DNA from 3 places in the Paenibacillus sp. MY03 genome. Region 3 is predicted to be linked to each of the others. Evidence: riboswitches for the same ligand, from Rfam matches in the RefSeq annotation. Region 3 holds a riboswitch; each other region holds the start of a gene.
What was found. Region 3 has a riboswitch for ZMP and ZTP ahead of B1748_RS35435 (bifunctional 5,10-methylenetetrahydrofolate dehydrogenase/5,10-methenyltetrahydrofolate cyclohydrolase). Riboswitches for the same ligand answer to the same signal wherever they lie in the genome.
Positions count from the first base shown of each region.

Region 1: it holds a riboswitch for ZMP and ZTP, as region 3 does, so the genes downstream of both, B1748_RS01500 (GNAT family N-acetyltransferase) here and B1748_RS35435 (bifunctional 5,10-methylenetetrahydrofolate dehydrogenase/5,10-methenyltetrahydrofolate cyclohydrolase) in region 3, are expected to answer to the same signal.
Region 2: it holds a riboswitch for ZMP and ZTP, as region 3 does, so the genes downstream of both, rpiB (ribose 5-phosphate isomerase B) here and B1748_RS35435 (bifunctional 5,10-methylenetetrahydrofolate dehydrogenase/5,10-methenyltetrahydrofolate cyclohydrolase) in region 3, are expected to answer to the same signal.

Region 1 covers NZ_MXQD01000001.1:461,696-467,285, forward strand. The annotation lists gene B1748_RS01490 (ABC transporter ATP-binding protein) at 1-799, shown strand, start outside; gene B1748_RS01495 (ABC transporter ATP-binding protein) at 783-2,627, shown strand; gene B1748_RS01500 (GNAT family N-acetyltransferase) at 3,009-4,118, opposite strand; ZMP/ZTP riboswitch at 4,168-4,249, opposite strand; gene B1748_RS01505 (PadR family transcriptional regulator) at 4,482-5,150, shown strand; gene B1748_RS01510 (ABC transporter ATP-binding protein) at 5,147-5,590, shown strand, end outside.
Region 2 covers NZ_MXQD01000030.1:6,923-12,512, forward strand. The annotation lists gene B1748_RS21035 (serine hydroxymethyltransferase) at 618-1,865, opposite strand; gene B1748_RS21040 (TIGR01440 family protein) at 1,905-2,513, opposite strand; gene rpiB (ribose 5-phosphate isomerase B) at 2,732-3,190, opposite strand; ZMP/ZTP riboswitch at 3,438-3,518, opposite strand; gene B1748_RS21050 (low molecular weight protein arginine phosphatase) at 3,591-4,181, opposite strand; gene B1748_RS21055 (manganese efflux pump MntP) at 4,234-4,794, opposite strand; gene B1748_RS21060 (L-threonylcarbamoyladenylate synthase) at 4,859-5,590, opposite strand, start outside.
Region 3 covers NZ_MXQD01000087.1:17,123-22,712, forward strand. The annotation lists gene B1748_RS35420 (extracellular solute-binding protein) at 1-183, opposite strand, end outside; gene B1748_RS35425 (hypothetical protein) at 271-2,319, opposite strand; gene B1748_RS35430 (arsenic resistance protein) at 2,588-3,556, shown strand; gene B1748_RS35435 (bifunctional 5,10-methylenetetrahydrofolate dehydrogenase/5,10-methenyltetrahydrofolate cyclohydrolase) at 3,553-4,410, opposite strand; ZMP/ZTP riboswitch at 4,467-4,546, opposite strand; gene B1748_RS35440 (NAD(P)H-dependent flavin oxidoreductase) at 4,637-5,590, opposite strand, start outside.

The DNA.
Region 1 (5,590 bases), on a different contig from region 3:
CGCCGGTGACAAGAAGGGCCGGAGTGCCTCCGTGGCGGAGAGCAAGCGGGAGCCCGGACCGGGCGGCAATGACTCGAGCGGCGGGGAGGCTCAGCGGGAGGTACTGCGCGATATTAACCTGAGCCTAGCTCCCGGCACGACGCTCGGCATCATCGGCAGAACCGGCAGCGGCAAGACGACGCTCATGAAGCTGCTGCTCCGCACCTATGATCCGCCTCCGGGCACGATATGGATCGGCGGGGAGGACGTTCGCCGTCTCAGTCTCAAGAGCTTGCGGGAGGGCATTGCCTACGTGCCTCAGGACGGCTTCCTGTTCAGTTCTACCATTCGGGAGAATATCGCGTTCTACAAGCGCGACTCGGAATTGCCCGAAGTGGAGCGGGCGGCGAAGCTGGCGCGGGTCTACGACAATATTATCGAGTTCCCTGACAAGTTCGAAACCCGGCTCGGCGAGCGCGGCGTCACGTTGTCCGGCGGACAGCGCCAGCGTACCAGCCTGGCCCGGGGGATCATTAAGGATGCGCCGATTCTCGTATTGGACGATAGCGTCAGCGCGGTGGACGCCGTGACCGAGACCGAGATCATGGAGACGATCCGCGAGATTCGCCGGGGCAAGACGACGATCGTCATCGCCCACCGGATCAGCGCTCTGAAGCATGCGGACGCCATTGTCGTCATGGACGGAGGCGCAATCGTGGAGCGCGGCACCCATGAGGAATTGCTGGCCAAGAACGGATTGTACCGGACGCTGCACGACATTCAGGAAGAGGGGACGATGCGGAATGGCACAGGCCATTAACAATTGGCAGATGGACCAGAAGGCCGATCTGTCCGCGCCTCAGGTCAAGCCGAAGTACATCTCGACGTTCAAGGCGTTATCCGGTTATATCCAAGAACATCGGCTGACGTTCGCGGGATTTATCGTCTGTACGCTTATCGCCATTACGGCGGAGCTGCTTCAGCCATACTTGGTCAAGATCGCGATCGACGATAATTTGATGTCGGGAAGGAACGATTACAAGGGGCTGCTGCTCGTTTGCGGCATTTATATGGCTTTATCCTTATTAAGTTTAATATTTTCCTACTTGCAAAATAACTTGCTCCAGAAGGCCGGCCAAAGCATCGTCGCCAGCATACGTAAGCGGTTGTTCGCGCATATCGGCAAGCTGTCGATGTCCTACTTCGACCGCGTCCCGAGCGGCAGCCTCATTACCCACGTATCCAGCGATACGGAGGCGATCAACCAATTTTTTAACCAGGTCGTGCTGAGCTTGTTCCGCGACGGATTGACGTTGTTGTTCATTTTGGTGCTCATGTTCCAGCTCGACCCGCAGCTGACGCTGTATTGCCTCATTCTCGTTCCGATTATAGCGGGCATCGCGATCGCCTTCCGTTCCTTCATGCGCGAAACGTATCAGATGGCCCGAACTCGGCTTTCCCGCCTTGTGGCTTTCGTGGCGGAGAACTTGTCCGGGATGAACCTGATCCAGGTCTTTCATCAGCAGGAGGAGCAGAAGCGGCAGTTCCGGGAGCGGAACGATTCCTATTTCCGCGCGAACGTAAGGGAAATCCGGACCAATGTCGTATTCAACCGCACGTTCGAGATCTTGAACAACATCGCGATCGCCTTCGTCGTCTGGCTCGGAGGCCGGGCCGTGCTCGGTCAGGAGCTGGAGTTCGGCGTGTTGTATGCTTTCATCACGTACATTCGCATGTTCTTCCAGCCGATCAATACGATTACGCAGCAATGGAATACGCTGCAGTCCGCCACGGTGGCGATCAATCGGGTCTGGAGCATCTTCGCCATTAAGCCGGAAGTGGACGACAAGGCGGAGACCGTTCCCTTTAAGAGGGAAGAGATAAAAGGGAAAATCGATTTTAACGGGGTCACATTCGCCTATGGCGACGGAGCGCCCGTTATCAAGGGCCTCGATCTTCATGTAAATGCGGGCGAGCTGGTCGGCATTGTCGGCACGACCGGCGCGGGCAAAAGCTCGCTGATCAGTTTGTTATGCCGATTCTATGACGTGAGCGCGGGGAGCGTCCTCATTGACGGCCACGACGTGAGGGAGATACCGCAGCGGGATCTTCATCGGATCGTCGGGCTTGTGCAGCAGGAGCCCTACCTGTATTCGGGCACCGTGCTCGACAATGTGCGTTTGTTCGATCCCGGCATATCCCGCGAAGAGGTCATCGAGGCTTGCGAATTTATCGGTGCGGGCGAGATTATCGGGCGGATGAAGGATGGCTACGATACGCGCCTGTCCGAACGCGGCAGCGGGTTGTCCGCCGGGGAGAGGCAGTTGATCTCCTTCGCGCGGATCATCGTGTTCAAGCCGAAAATTTTGATTCTCGACGAAGCGACCGCCAATCTCGATTCCCATACCGAGCAGCTGATTCAGAATGCGCTGAATCTGGTTGCCGTCGGCCGCACGACGCTGGTCATCGCCCACAGACTGTCGACAATTATGGGAGCGGACCGCATTCTGGTCATGAGCAAGGGCGAGATCGTAGAGCAGGGAACGCATCAAGAGCTTCTGGACGCGGCCGGCTATTACGAGGAGCTGTACCGTCATTCCCAGGGGGAGCATGACGCTGCCGCGAAGGAGAGCGTTCAATCCAGGTAGAAGGGGAAGAAACGGAAATTGGGGGCTGTCCCAAAGGATAAAAATAATAGCGAGACAGTAATGCACATAGACACGGAAATGGTCGCGGGATACCAATCCTTGACCGATTCACTGCAACAAAAACATCCCATAGGCGTTAATAACGACTATGGAGCTCGTAACAGCAACAATAACGACGTTTCGGCTTTTCGCTCGCTCACAATTTGCTTAAGAAGGCGGCAATAGACCAAAAGCCAAAAATGGCGGTGAAGGGATAATGAACTGCACCGCCATTTCTTCATTTTTGACGTTTCATCCATCAAGTGAGCTATTTCAACAAGCAGCCCCTTCGATTTTGCAGGCTGCTCAGATCGTGGGTCCATGACGAAGGATGCATGTGGCTTAGTGGCGGGTTGCTTTTCCTAGAATCTCCCTCTCGTACAAATTGGCGCTCCAGAGGCTCTCGTCGAAGCGCCCCTGCAAGACAAATCCGAGACTGAGGTAGAAGGCATTAAGGCTAGGGTTGTCAGCCATGCAGTCGAGGCGCAGCCAGCTTTTTCCCCTGTCCCCAATATAACTTTCCGCGTATCGAATGAGCTCACGGCCGATTCCTTCTCCTTTTCGTTTGCGTGAGACGCATAACCGATGAACGTACCCCGCGTCATCATGAAATTGCTCTCCCCATATTTCCTCGCGCCCCCAATGGACAGAGAAGCAACCCACCGGCTCATTCCCAAATGCCGCGACGAACACTTCATGATCCCGGACAAATGCTTCGACAATCTCGCGTTCGAAGCTTTCAACCCGCCATTGCCAGAAGCCATGCGCCGAATGAATCCATTGCGCTGCATCAATAAGCAAGGAGCGGATACAGTCGACGTCTTCAGCCGTTGCCCTTCGGATAGCGAGTTCTTCGGAAGGCTCACGTCTCCAGTTATGCTCCAGCCTTGACGCAGTATCGATCGCCAACTCTTCCCCGTGAAGCTTCGCGACAAGATGCAAAGCCGCATCTATGCCGGCCGTAACGCCTGCAGATGTAATGATGCGGCCATTGTCCACGTATCGGACGTTCTCCACCAGCGTTGCGCTCGCCGGTGCGTACTCCTTTAGCAAATCCATGGCTCGCTGATTGGTGGTCGCGCGCAATTCATCGAGAAGTCCGGCCTTGGCGAGCAGCAGAGCCCCCGTGCAGACAGAAAGCGTAAATGCAGCCCGTCGTGAAGTTTCGTTGATCCAGTCGGTCAACTTTTCATTGTGCATCTCTTTGCGTGCCCCCCAGCCTCCCGGAACGATCAGAATGTCCGGCACCGGACATTCTGAGGAATCGAAGTCTGGTTGAATTGTCAAACCGCTGATTGTCCGAATCGGCGCGTTCGATTCCAGGGCGACCGTATAAACCTGAAAGTGCTGCCCCCAGTTGCTCGCCACTGCGAACGCTTCGAACGGACCTGTCACGTCCAAAGCATCCACTTGTTCATACAGCAGCACTGCTACTTTTTTCGCCTTTCTCATCCGACACTCTCCTCGAAAAATAGAAAAGCATTTGGTTAAAATCAACCAAATGCTTTGCCCAGGCGAACGGCTAGTTTGACGAATGCGCTCCCCCGTAGTGATCTACGTTCTCGCCAGTTACGCATCCCATTTATTTAATGATTATTATAAATCTAGTGATTGGTTGAATCAACATCAATTTTCGGAATATTCGAACTTGAATATGGCCGTCGGTCGAGAAAAGCATAAGAAGATAGGTTACCGACCGCGCGAATGCAATACATTCGGTCTAATCATTTTGTTTATCCATACAATTGCCATAATGCGATATATCGTATAGAATTTAAAATAATAACGATATATCGCATTGGAGGTGTTCGCGATATGAGCGAGCAATGGCTACCGGAGGAACAATTGTTTCTCCATCGGGGCAACGAACGCGACACGAGCGGTTCCGGCAGGCGCTACTTCACCAGAGGCGGCGTGAAATATGCGCTGTTGGAGCTGCTTTCGCACGAGAATATGCACGGCTATCAAATGATGAAGGCGCTTGAAGAACAGTCCGGCGGCACGTATAAGCCCAGCGCGGGTTCCATCTATCCGACGCTGCAGATGCTGCGGGATCAAGGCTTGGTAGAGCCGTACAAGCAGGATGGCAAACGGGTTTTTCAAATAACGGAAGAAGGCAGAAGCTACTTGCAAGAGGAGCTGGGCCGTGCCGAAACGTCCGAAGCCGGCGCATCGGGAGAATGGGAGACGAGGGAGCGAGTGCGAGAGGGGCAGGACGAGGAGGGCGAATCGCAAGAGCCGGGCGGCGTGCGACGCAATCGCAGGCTGACGCCTGCCGGCAAGGAGCTGATTCATTTGCTCAAGGCGGCGGAGCGGGCGGCGCTCGCTGACGCAGCTCTTGCAACGCGGCTTCGAGAGACTCTCGCGGCATTGAGGAGCGAACTGCGGGGGATTACGGGGGAGAAGGATTCCGGGATCGTGGGAGCCGTTGTTGAATCTGTTAGCAATGTGGCGGGAAGAGATCCCGGGGAGGGAGCGGAATGAGCGGCAATGCAAATCCGACAGGCGCCTACCGTCCCGGCAGAGGAATGGGCATGGGCAGGTTCGGCACCGGCGAGAAGGCGAAGCCCGCCAGCATCTATGGCATGTTCGCCCGAATCTATTCGCATGCGCGTCAGGAGTGGCGCGCGATTGCTTTGGCCGTCGTATGCGTCATCGGCGTGTCGCTGCTGGAATTTATCGTTCCGCAGCTTACTAGGTATACGATCGATCAGGTTATCCCAGGCAAGCAGTACGACAAGCTGATCTACATCGGAGCAGGCGTGTGGGGCTCCGCTCTGGCGCTTGGTTTGCTGCGGTACCTAAGCACGTCTCTGATGGCGACCATAGGGCAGACGGTGCTTTACAAATTCCGCAACGATCTTTATCGCCATATGCAGAACCTGGACATCGCTTTTTTCGACCGTAATCGAACCGGGGATCTG
Region 2 (5,590 bases), on a different contig from region 3:
TTTAACTTCATTACGATTCTTGTTTTCGTATTTTTCTTCATTCCAAGGCGTTTTAGAACAACATACACCCTAGCTTTTACCGAAACCAAGATTACATTTTAGTTATATTTTTACATATAGAATTAATGAAATCAGTTTAACTAAACTCAGTTCAGCTATTCGACCATTTGGAACAGTTTTACTTTATATTTAGCCCTCTAAGAGCTTCTAGAGTAAACGGCTGTCTCCTCATCGGACAGGAGCGTTCTATTTTCGATTAGACGATGTCTCTAGAATCTAATAGACACACACAACCTATTTGAACCATCGGAGCATCTTTTTGCTTTTTATCTACCATATAACGGCGATACCGGAGGCCGTCGATTCGAAATGGTTGCATCATTTCCTAAAACGACAAAAAAGCACCGTTGTAGCATTTTGCCACAACGGTGCTTTTTTCATGCAAAGTTTTTAATTAGGGCGTGTCTGAATACTCCGAGGGGAGCAGATTTTGCCGAATTTTCGTTTCATGCAAGGAACTTTTGTGAAGGCGTACCAGGGGTACGTCAAGCAAAAGTGACGAAGCAGGGGGCGGAAAGGCGGTGAAAGATGCCCCTGAGCGGGTTTTCAGACACGACCTAGTAGTTGATGCTTGGGTAGAGCGGGAATTGGGCCGTCAAATCGCGCACCATACCGCGAGCCTTATCCAATGTCGCGCTGTCTTCCGGATTTTTGAGCACCAGCGCGATAACTTCCGCGATGACCTTCATCGCATCTTCGTTCATGCCGCGAGCCGTAGCCGCAGGCGTACCCACACGGATGCCGCTCGTGACGAACGGGCTCGTCGGGTCGAATGGAATCGCGTTTTTGTTCACGGTGATGCCTACTTCGTCGAGTACATGCTCGGCAGCTTTGCCCGTAATGTTTAGGCTGCGCGTATCGATCAGCATCAGGTGGTTGTCCGTGCCGCCAGATACGATGTTGATGCCCTTGGACAGAAGCTCCTCGGAGAGCACCTTCGCATTGTTCACGACGTTCTGGGCGTATTCCTTGAAGGATGGCTGCAAAGCCTCTCCCAGCGCAACTGCTTTCGCTGCGATGATATGCATCAGAGGGCCGCCTTGGGAGCCTGGGAATACGGCCTTGTCGATGGCTGCCGCCCAGGACTTGCGACACATGATCATGCCGCCGCGAGGTCCGCGAAGCGTCTTATGCGTTGTTGTCGTAACGAAATGGGCATGCGGCACCGGGCTTGGGTGAAGACCGGCTGCAACCAGACCAGCGATATGCGCCATGTCGACCATGAAGAGCGCGCCGACTTCGTTCGCGATTTGGCCCAGTTTTTCGAAGTCGATGATGCGCGGGTAAGCGCTCGCGCCCGCCACGAGCATGCGAGGGCGGTGTTTGAACGCCAGCTTGCGAACTTCTTCGTAATCGATGGTGAAGGAATCCTCTTGTACGCCGTAAGCCACGAAGTTATACAGCAAGCCGGATGCGTTAACCGGGCTGCCGTGCGTCAAGTGACCGCCATGAGCCAGGTTCATACCGAGTACGGTGTCGCCAGGTTTAAGAGCAGCCAGGTACACAGCCATGTTCGCTTGTGCGCCGGAATGCGGCTGTACGTTTACGTGCTCTGCGCCGAACAGCTCCTTGGCGCGATCGCGGGCCAGATCCTCGACGATATCGACATGCTCGCAGCCGCCATAGTAACGTTTGCCCGGGTAGCCTTCTGCATACTTGTTCGTCAATACGGAGCCCATAGCTTCAAGGACAGCTTCGCTTACGATGTTTTCGGACGCGATCAGCTCGATGTTGTCTCGTTGGCGTTGCAGCTCAAGGCCAAGTGCCTTCAATACCTCTGGATCTTGTTTACGTAGATGTTCCATAATGATGATTCCTCCTGAAATAGAATATAGTGTGGTTCATTACTCGCAATGATCCGCCGATTGTTCGGCTGTTAAGACGTTCTGCGGCTCATATACGGCGCGAGCGCCGCCTATAAGCTTCGGTCTGGTTATGGCCATCGTCACATGTCCTTCTCCGATGGAACGGATAGAAGGACGTACGGGTACGGCCACCCTCTTTAAATGCATCCCAATGAACGTATCCCCGATGTCTATACCCGCATGAGCCTGAATCGACTCCACGAGACAGGGATTCGAAAGCTTGCCGTAAGCATAAGCCGCCATCGACCCTCCAGCTTTGGGAATAGGTACGGCATGCACAAGCTCAAGACCGTATCGCCGAGCCGCTTCTTCTTCCAGAACAAGCGCCCGGTTTAGATGCTCGCAGCATTGATAGGCGGGAATGAACGCAATATCTTTGCGCGCTGCCTCCACGCCCGCATATATGGCGGCAGCGGCCTCAAGCGCGCCTGCCGTGCCGATTCGCTCGCCGATTACTTCGCTGGTACTGGCGCCAATTACGAGCAGTTCGTGGGCGCGCAGGCGGCCGGCTTCGGCCAGCTCCCGGACGATGCGCTCGACATCGGCGGACCAGAGAGATGGATCGGGGATTCGCTTCTCCGTCGTCATCGTTCAACGCCTCCTACTAAGGAATCGCCCGCGCTATTAAGTGGTTGTTCAAAAAGTCCGATTCCCATTACGAAGTATACCGAGAAGCTTACTCGACATCGAATATTAAACGCAACCGAACCTTCCGGTGCTCACGTAGCTCTGCTACGCTCCACTCCTCAGTTTCTAGTTGCCTTCAATCTTCTCGGTACTGATAACCGAACTTTTTGAACTCACTATTAAGGGCGCGAGTTGAACTTTTTCTCGATCTCCATCACTTTGTTGACGCGGCCTACATGACGCTCGCCGTTGGAGAACGGAGTCGACAGCCACACCTTGACGATCTCTTCGGCTACGCCCGGTCCGATAATACGTTCGCCCATGGCAAGCACGTTTGTGTCGTTATGCTCGCGCGTCGCTTGCGCGGAGAACAAATCATGCACAAGCGCGCAGCGAATACCCGGAACCTTGTTCGCGGCAATCGACATGCCAATGCCCGTGCCGCAGATTAAAATGCCGCGCTCGGCTTTGCCCGAGACAACCGATTCGCAGACTGGCATAGCATAATCCGGATAATCCACGGACTGGCTGCAGTCGCAGCCGACATCCTCAATCTCGTGTCCAAGCGACTCCAATAACGGAACGATTACATCCTTCAAGCGGTAGCCCGCATGGTCGGCTCCAATCGCAATCTTCAATGCCAACACCTCTTCTCCAGAATTTCCTTGCCCGGTTCCTTGCACTAGGCAAATCCCCTCATGCTGTTAGTATACCTCTACGGCGGGAAAAGCTCTATCGGAGTTGTCCTGCTTTATGTTAAGAATTCGACAACAGCCGACCGCGGACGACAACCGTACAGGCAAGGCAAAGCGGCTAAGCGACAGCTTATGCATCCTCGCATCTTGAAAAAACGAAAAAAAGAGCAGACATGCTTTGCAGCATGACGCTCTTTGCCCAGGCGACCGGCCGTATATTCCGATGCTCCACCGTGGTTACCCACTTCCGTCGCCAGTTACATCGGAAACCGTGTTTGTATATTCATCATATCTCATGGCGTGATATAAAGCAATCCGGAATTCGGAGGAAGAACGCCCGTTTTCACTTGATCAGACTCCGACCCGACAGCTTGTCGAGCAGCTTGCGGACCGCATCCTCGATCTCTCCGGAGCAGCTCTCGTAGGTGGATAACGCGCCTCCAAAGGGATCGGCGATATCGAAGCTGGGAATGCTTCGCTCCAGCTCCAGCATCCGCCTGCGCTCCTCGCTCGTTAACTGCTGTCCAATCGCGCCCTTCATCTGCATGTCGGAATACAGGCTTTCGAGCTCCTCGATATTTTTCAGCACGGCGGCATCCGCCCCCGCGAACTCCTTGAGCGTATACGTCTTGTCCACCGCATCCGGATGGACATGAAGCAAGCTTCGCTTATGACCCGTGGTCATCGTCAAAATGAGATCCGCCCAAGCAACGGCCTCAGCCGTCAAAGCACGGGAGGAACCGTTATGCGCGATATCCCGTCTGCGGAGCGCCTCGAGTGCATGAGAGGAGATCGGAAGACCGTCGACGGTGGACACGCCGGCGGATCGGACGGCTACTGTTATGCCTCTCCTGGCCGCTTGCTCTCTCAGCAGCGCCTCGGCCATCGGAGAGCGGCATGTGTTGCCGGTACAGACGAACAATATTCGTTTCATCCCTGTGTTCCCCTTTCTCATTCGATTGGTATGGGCTCAGGGCCCTTCTGCGTTAAAAGACAAATAATGCGCCGAATACGAGCAAGATCGCGCCTCCTAATGCCTCGCCGTATTCGCCCAGATTGCCGCCGACTTTCCTGCCCAGCAACAAGCCCAGCATAGACATTAGCCCGCCAATCAATCCGAACAGAGTAATGGTCAGCCACAGATCCGCCGAGAACATGCCCAGCGTAATACCCACCGAGAAGGCGTCGATGCTGACGCTGAACGCAAGCACCAGCAGCCCCCAGGCCGTGCGGTGATCGAAAGACCGCACCTCTTCGCCCTTGAACGAGCTGTACATCATATGGCAGCCGAGCAGAATGAGCAGCACGCCAGCGGCAGTCGATGCAACTTGCCCCAACATATCGCTGACAAGGTGTCCCGTCATTAAGCCTCCGATCGGCATCAAAACGTGGAACAGTCCGATCACGAAGCCCAGCTTCAGAATATCCCGCACCCTGATTCCCTTAAGCCCGATTCCCAGGCCAAGCGAAAAAGCGTCAAAGCCTAGCGCCGCCGCTATGCACAACAGCGTCAGCACTTGCCCGGCAAATAGATTCGCATCTCCCAATCCAATCTCCCCTTGTCCACCGCGCATTCTCTAACCAACATATGCGGACAAGAGGTCGTTCATACTAATTCCTGGGATTTGCGAGTAGGATGCGGCCGCCTGCCGCCTTGACCATCCGATTGAGAAGCGCAGCGCCGATCCCGTCCGGGCCCGGCGTTTCCGCCCAGATCCGCTGAATGCCCGCGGCATCGAACTCGCGCAGCGCGGCGTACAGGCGCTTGGCCGCCTCCTGGGGCAACGCCTCGCTGCCCATGCCGATGACGAGATCGGCCTGGTACTGCGCCGCCCGTTCGTCGAATGCAAGCACGCCGGTCGCGACACCGGCGGAACTGCAGTCCTCCACGGCATGCTGGATGGCGGCCGCCACGATGTCGCGGTCGTCGCCGCGCACCAGCGTCAGCTCGCCGCGCGGCGCATAATGCGTGTACTTCATGCCTGGTGAACGCGGGGCAGACTCCCCATGCAGTTCGTCGTCGGTTACGACGACGGCCTCCGGCAGCGCAGCCTGAAGCTGCTCCGACGTTATGCCTCCCGGTCGCAGGATGCGGACAAGGCCGTTGTCTTCCAGCTGCACGACCGTAGACTCCAACCCAACGCCGGTCGCTCCGCCGTCCACGATGCCGTGTATGCGGCCTCCGAGATCCTCCAGCACATGCGCGGCCGTCGTCGGGCTGGGACGGCCCGACCGATTGGCGCTCGGCGCCGCGACGGGGCAGTCGGCCTGCCGCAGCAACTCCAGCGCGACGGGATGATCCGGCATCCGGACGGCGACGGTGGATAGCCCCGCAGTCACCAG
Region 3 (5,590 bases):
CCGGAACATGGTCAATTCAATCGGTGTCGTCCGTTCGCCGCCATCTCCCGATGCTTCTGTGTTGTTGCCGTTATTCGTGCCATTGCCTGCAGGTTCATTCTCCTTGTTGCCGCTGTTGCTGCATGCAGCCAAAAACACCAGCACTACAATCATCAGCCATGGCAATATACGCTTGCTGCCCATCGATTAGCCCCCAATTCGTTGATATATTGTGCACTATCCCATTATATAACCGGATATCCGGCAGCCTCTATACACTTGATTTTACTTTCATGGACAGTTCATTACCTGATTTTGCCCTGGAGCTGATGTTGGATTACAACACCGTATAACAACAGTTGACATAAAAGGTATTTTATTCTTTATTATCAACTTTCCATCTTGCTGCTCGGTATCAAGCGCTTGGCCTTCCGGGCAAGCACAATGATGCATTTTCCAGTTGCCGGCTGCCGGCAAGCCCGACAATTCGAGCTCATACACATCATCCAGCGAATGATTGGCAATGGCGACAATCTGTTCATCCTGCGTGCGATAGCCATATACGGCTACATGCGGTGCCTGGCTAACTGCCATCAGCGGCGAGATTGCGGAGCGCCAGGCCAAAAACTGCTGAATGATTGCCCTGCGTTGCGGATTCAACAGGCCATAGGGGTTCTCCTGCCGATAAGGAAGGATCAGCACGCCCTCGTTCGCAATCACCATCCCCGGGAACAAGGCCTCTCCGTCCGGCCTGCACACCGTCGTCAGCACCGTGGCCGCATCAGCCTCATACTCGACTTCCAAGCAAGGCGCCATGCTCAAGTAAGGGCGCAGAATACCGTGGTCCATGCCGGCGCAATGCCCGTTGTTGCCAATCTGCTCATAGGACTGCAGCTCATGCCAGCGCACACGCTTGGCGCCGCACAGCCGGCCAAGACCCCGCTCCACCAGCACCTCTACTGCCAATCCATCCAGCAGCACGCAGTTGTTCGCAAACAGGCTGGCAATCTGCTCGTTCGAGATATTGCGCAAGACTTGGCCTGCAATCGCGACCGGTTCAGTATTGCCCGGCAGCTGGGTAACAAAACGATTCGCGATGCCATAAGCCGAAAGCAGGCTGCTCCAGAACGTTTCCTGCGGATACAGACCGGCCATCGACGCGTCGCCGCCCGTATGCAGCGTATACGCGGATAACTCGTTCACAAGCACCTGTACGCCCTGCATATTGTGTTGTTGCAGCGGCATCCCCGCCACTGCCTGCAAATAAGGCTTCAGCGGCTTCAGCCACCGCTCGGCCTGCTCAGTCTTATATATGCCATTGCCCGCCATATCCACAATATTGAGCGTGATGCCGCTGCTGCCGAGCAGCAGCGCCGTCTCGAGCTGGTACTGCTGGAAGCGATCCGACTTGGCAAATCGCGTATAAGGCACATTTTCCAGCTCCGGGTACAGTTCAGTCCCTTCCGGCAACAGTGCTGCCGTCAGCATCGATACGGCATGGAAGTGCCAGGCGTAATGCATGCCGCTGGTTTCCATATATGCGGGCAGATGCGGGCGTACAATTACTGCCGGCTCGCCTCCCGGTCCGCTAAGCGCTGCCATCAGCCCGTGCCAATCGCGCGCCTCCGCCGCATGGACAGCCGGGTCGCTCGACATCAGGCCCACCTTCGCCTGCGGCGCCACGTCATGAATTACCTGTTCCAAGAGCGCGGCAAGCTCCACTATCGTGCTGCGGCAGCAATCCAACCATACCTGGCGGTACGGGTGGGGATCGCCAGGCGCCAGCACCCCTGCCAGGAACGACTCGCGCTCCAAGCTGTCCACCCCCGCCCTCTGGGCATAGAGCTGCATATGCGCCTCGCAGAAGCAGCCGCCCCACTCCAGCGGCGCGTGATTATGGAAGCGAAAATCATCCTCCAGCCATAAGGTGCGCGGCCGCAATGCGGCATACTGCCTGTATCGGGCAACGATATAAGCCCGCCATTCTGGACAGAGCGGGCAGACCGCTACCTGTGATTCCGTACCCCTCACATCCACCATCCGCCGAAATGGCTGATCAGGCAGCAATTGGTTGCCTGCCGAGTCATGGATCATCGTGTTCAAGGGATTGATCGATACCGCCACCCCTAGCGCCTCGACCGCGGGCTTCGCCCGCGCGATAGCATCCAGCCACGCTGCCGCCTCCGCTTCCGTCACATGACGCAGGTTCATCGGATCAATGAAAAACATCACCTCATCGATCTGCGCCTCCCGGCAAAATGCCAGCAAATCCTGCAGCCTCTGTTCCTCCAGATGCCCTGGCTTCAACACAAACCGCAATTTATAAGCAAAACTTCCCATATCGCTCCCCCTTCTGCAGGCATGCCTGTTGCCGTTGCATCGCCTTGCAGACAGTATAAGGAACTTAAGTGGCGCAGCTCTATAACCTTCTCTTTACTTTTATCGACAATTGTTTACCTGGCCGTGCGGACCAGCAGACTAGAAAATGCTGCCCAGCTGCGATACTCCCGCGGCGAGCTTGATCTGTTTATGATCACCGTTATTTACACCGCAACCCGTTCAAAGCTATACTTACAAAACGATGCATGGAGGGGAAGGAACAGAGACAATGAGTGCAAGGGAACAACTGGAGAAAAATCAAGTATGGCTTTATGCGATTATACTCTTGATTGCAGCAGGAACAGGTTTGATATGGCCGCATGCAAGCGGTCATTTGGATCGTTCCATTTCGATCGTGCTTGCCATCTTAATGTTTGGTATGTTTACGCAAATACCGTTCCTTCGTCTAAAAGAATCCTTAACGAATCGACAGTTTATTTACGCTCTTTTCATCATGAATTACATAGCTGTGCCCCTCATTGTTTGGGGGTTAACTCGGTTTCTTCCGGCCGACCCGGCCCTTTTATTAGGCGTATTTCTAGTTTTGCTTACACCCTGCATAGATTACGTCATCGTTTTTACACATCTTGGCCGCGGGGACGAGAAACTTATTCTGGTTGCAACGCCTTTGCTTTTTGTTTCTCAAATGATATTGCTGCCCTTTTACCTCTGGATATTCATGGGGAATCAAACAGCTGACGTTGTGAGGGCGCAGCCCTTTCTGGAGGCTTTTTTGGGTCTCATCGCGGTCCCTCTGCTCCTTGCTCTTCTAACGCAGCTATGGGCGAAAAGGCAGCCGCGCGGCATCGTATTTCTTGACGCCGCAGCATGGCTGCCGGTTCCTTTTATGGCGCTGACGTTATTCGTCGTCGTAGCTTCGCAAATCAGCAAACTATACGAATCCATCAATTATATCAGTCAAGCCATTCCCGTCTACGTTGCTTATATGATCATTGTCCCGCTAGTCGCCCGCTTCGTTGCGCGCGTCTTCCGGCTGGATGTCGGAGCAGGGAGAGCGCTGATCTTTAGTAGCGGGACACGCAACTCCCTGGTCGTCCTGCCTTTTGCGCTTGCATTGCCCGAACCATTAAACGGGTTGGTGTCGGCCGTAATCGTCACTCAAACCATTGTAGAGCTTGTAGGGGAACTTATTTACATCCGCGCTGTTCCCGGGATTCTGCTGAGAGACAGGCACTAGAGCATCGACTTCGCTAACAAACGTTCAGCCGCTTCGACCGTATGTTTGAGCAATGCAGCAATAGTGACGGGTCCAACGCCAGCCGGAACGGGCGTTATCGCGGAGGCGTTCTCCAGACAAGCTTCATAATCGACATCTCCGATATTCCCTTTGTTGTAGCCCGCATCGACGACTACGGCTCCTGGTTTGATCCAATCGCCTTGGACGAAATTCGGCTTGCCAACGGCGGCTACGACAATGTCGCCTAATCGAACTAGTTCCGGGAGCTTGGCCGTTTTCGAGTGGCAAACGGTTACCGTCGCATTTCTGTTCAGAAGCATAACGGATACCGGTTTCCCAAGGATCGGACTTCTTCCAATTACTACGGCATGTTTTCCTTCAATCGGAATATTGTAGTAATCCAAAATGGCGATGATCGCGGCTGGCGTACACGAAGGAAAATCGGCGAAACCAAAGGCGTTCTGAGCGAATCCTATCGTGGTTACGCCATCTACATCCTTTTCTATTCGGATTGCCTCGAATGCAGCCCTTTCGTCAATATGATGAGGAACGGGATGCTGCAACAAGATGCCATGAACACGGGGATCATCGTTAAGCTTGTTTATTTCCGCAATCAGCTCTTCTGTCGTGGTAGTCGAAGGAAGTTCAACACGGATGGAGTGTATACCAAGTCTGGCGCATGCATTTCCTTTCATTCGGACATAAGTCGCTGACGACGGATCGTCGCCAACCAGAATGGTTGCCAGACACGGGACAATTTCTTTCTCGGAGAGACGTTTGATTTGTTCGACTAATCCCTCCTTCATAGCGGCCGCAACGCGATTACCGTCCAAGATCAACTTTTCTTCTTTCATGCCATCAGCCCTTTCTGCTTCTGTTCAAACATAAAAAGGCAAGGGGATAATCCCCTTACCTCTGCCCAGGCGTTCGGCCGTATAAAATATGTGCTCCCTCGTGGTACCCCACGTTACGCCAGTCACACACACCCTTAATCTAGCTCCATTATAGTCCGAACTTTCAAATAACTTCAAGCATTTTGTTTACTTTATTGCCGGTCGCCAGGACCGGCTGCTGATTCATCTATTGTCTCCCCATGTTTCGCATAAGGAGGCGCGCATGCTCCATCGTCTGTTCCACGATTTCTGCTGCCCCGCGTTCTTTGGCTAATCGGAGTCCTTGCCCGGCCCAGAGAGACATAAGCTCTGGATTATTGGCTTTGGAAGCCGCCTGGCGAATTTCTCTCGTCATTGCATGCTGAATCGGATAGTCGGGGATTTCCCCTTGATAGGTACGCATATCCGTTATGTAATCCGTCAAAATGCCGCGCGCCGCTTTACCCGAATAGGCGGATGTGACCTCGGTGGCATCTTCGCTGGATGTAAGAATCCTACCTTTGTAGACGGTATGTGCGCCGCTCTCATGGCTTGCCAAAAAAGCGGTTCCCATCTGCACGGCGGAAGCTCCCAAAACGAGGCTTGCTGCAAGCCCGCGACCATCCATAATGCCTCCCGATGCGATAATCGGAACCGAAACATGATCCGCGATCTGAGGCACCAAAGCCATAGTACCTATCAGAGCGTCGGTCTTACTCGGCAGAAACGTCCCCCGATGTCCTCCCGCTTCGCTTCCTTGCGCCACAATCGCGTCTACTCCGGCGGATTCCAGTTTAATCGCTTCTTCGACCGTCGTTGCCGTGCCGATGACATTAATCCCATGCAGCTTCATGGCTTCCATGATGTCCTGAGACGGTATGCCAAACGTGAAACTAAACACGGAGACATTTTCTCCCATCACGGCTTGCGCTTGCTCTTCGAACGACTCCGCGTACTTGGGGATTGGCGGATTGGTCACAATACCTGCCTCTATGCGATATTTATCAAGATGATGGTTCATTCGAGCAATGGCGTCTGCAGAAGTAGTCGGCTGCGTGGGGACAAACAAGTTGACGCCGAAGGGTCGATCAGTCCTTTGTTTGACTTCCCGAATCGTTTGCCTGATTTGTTCCGGCGAAAGATAACCTGCCCCGATGCTCCC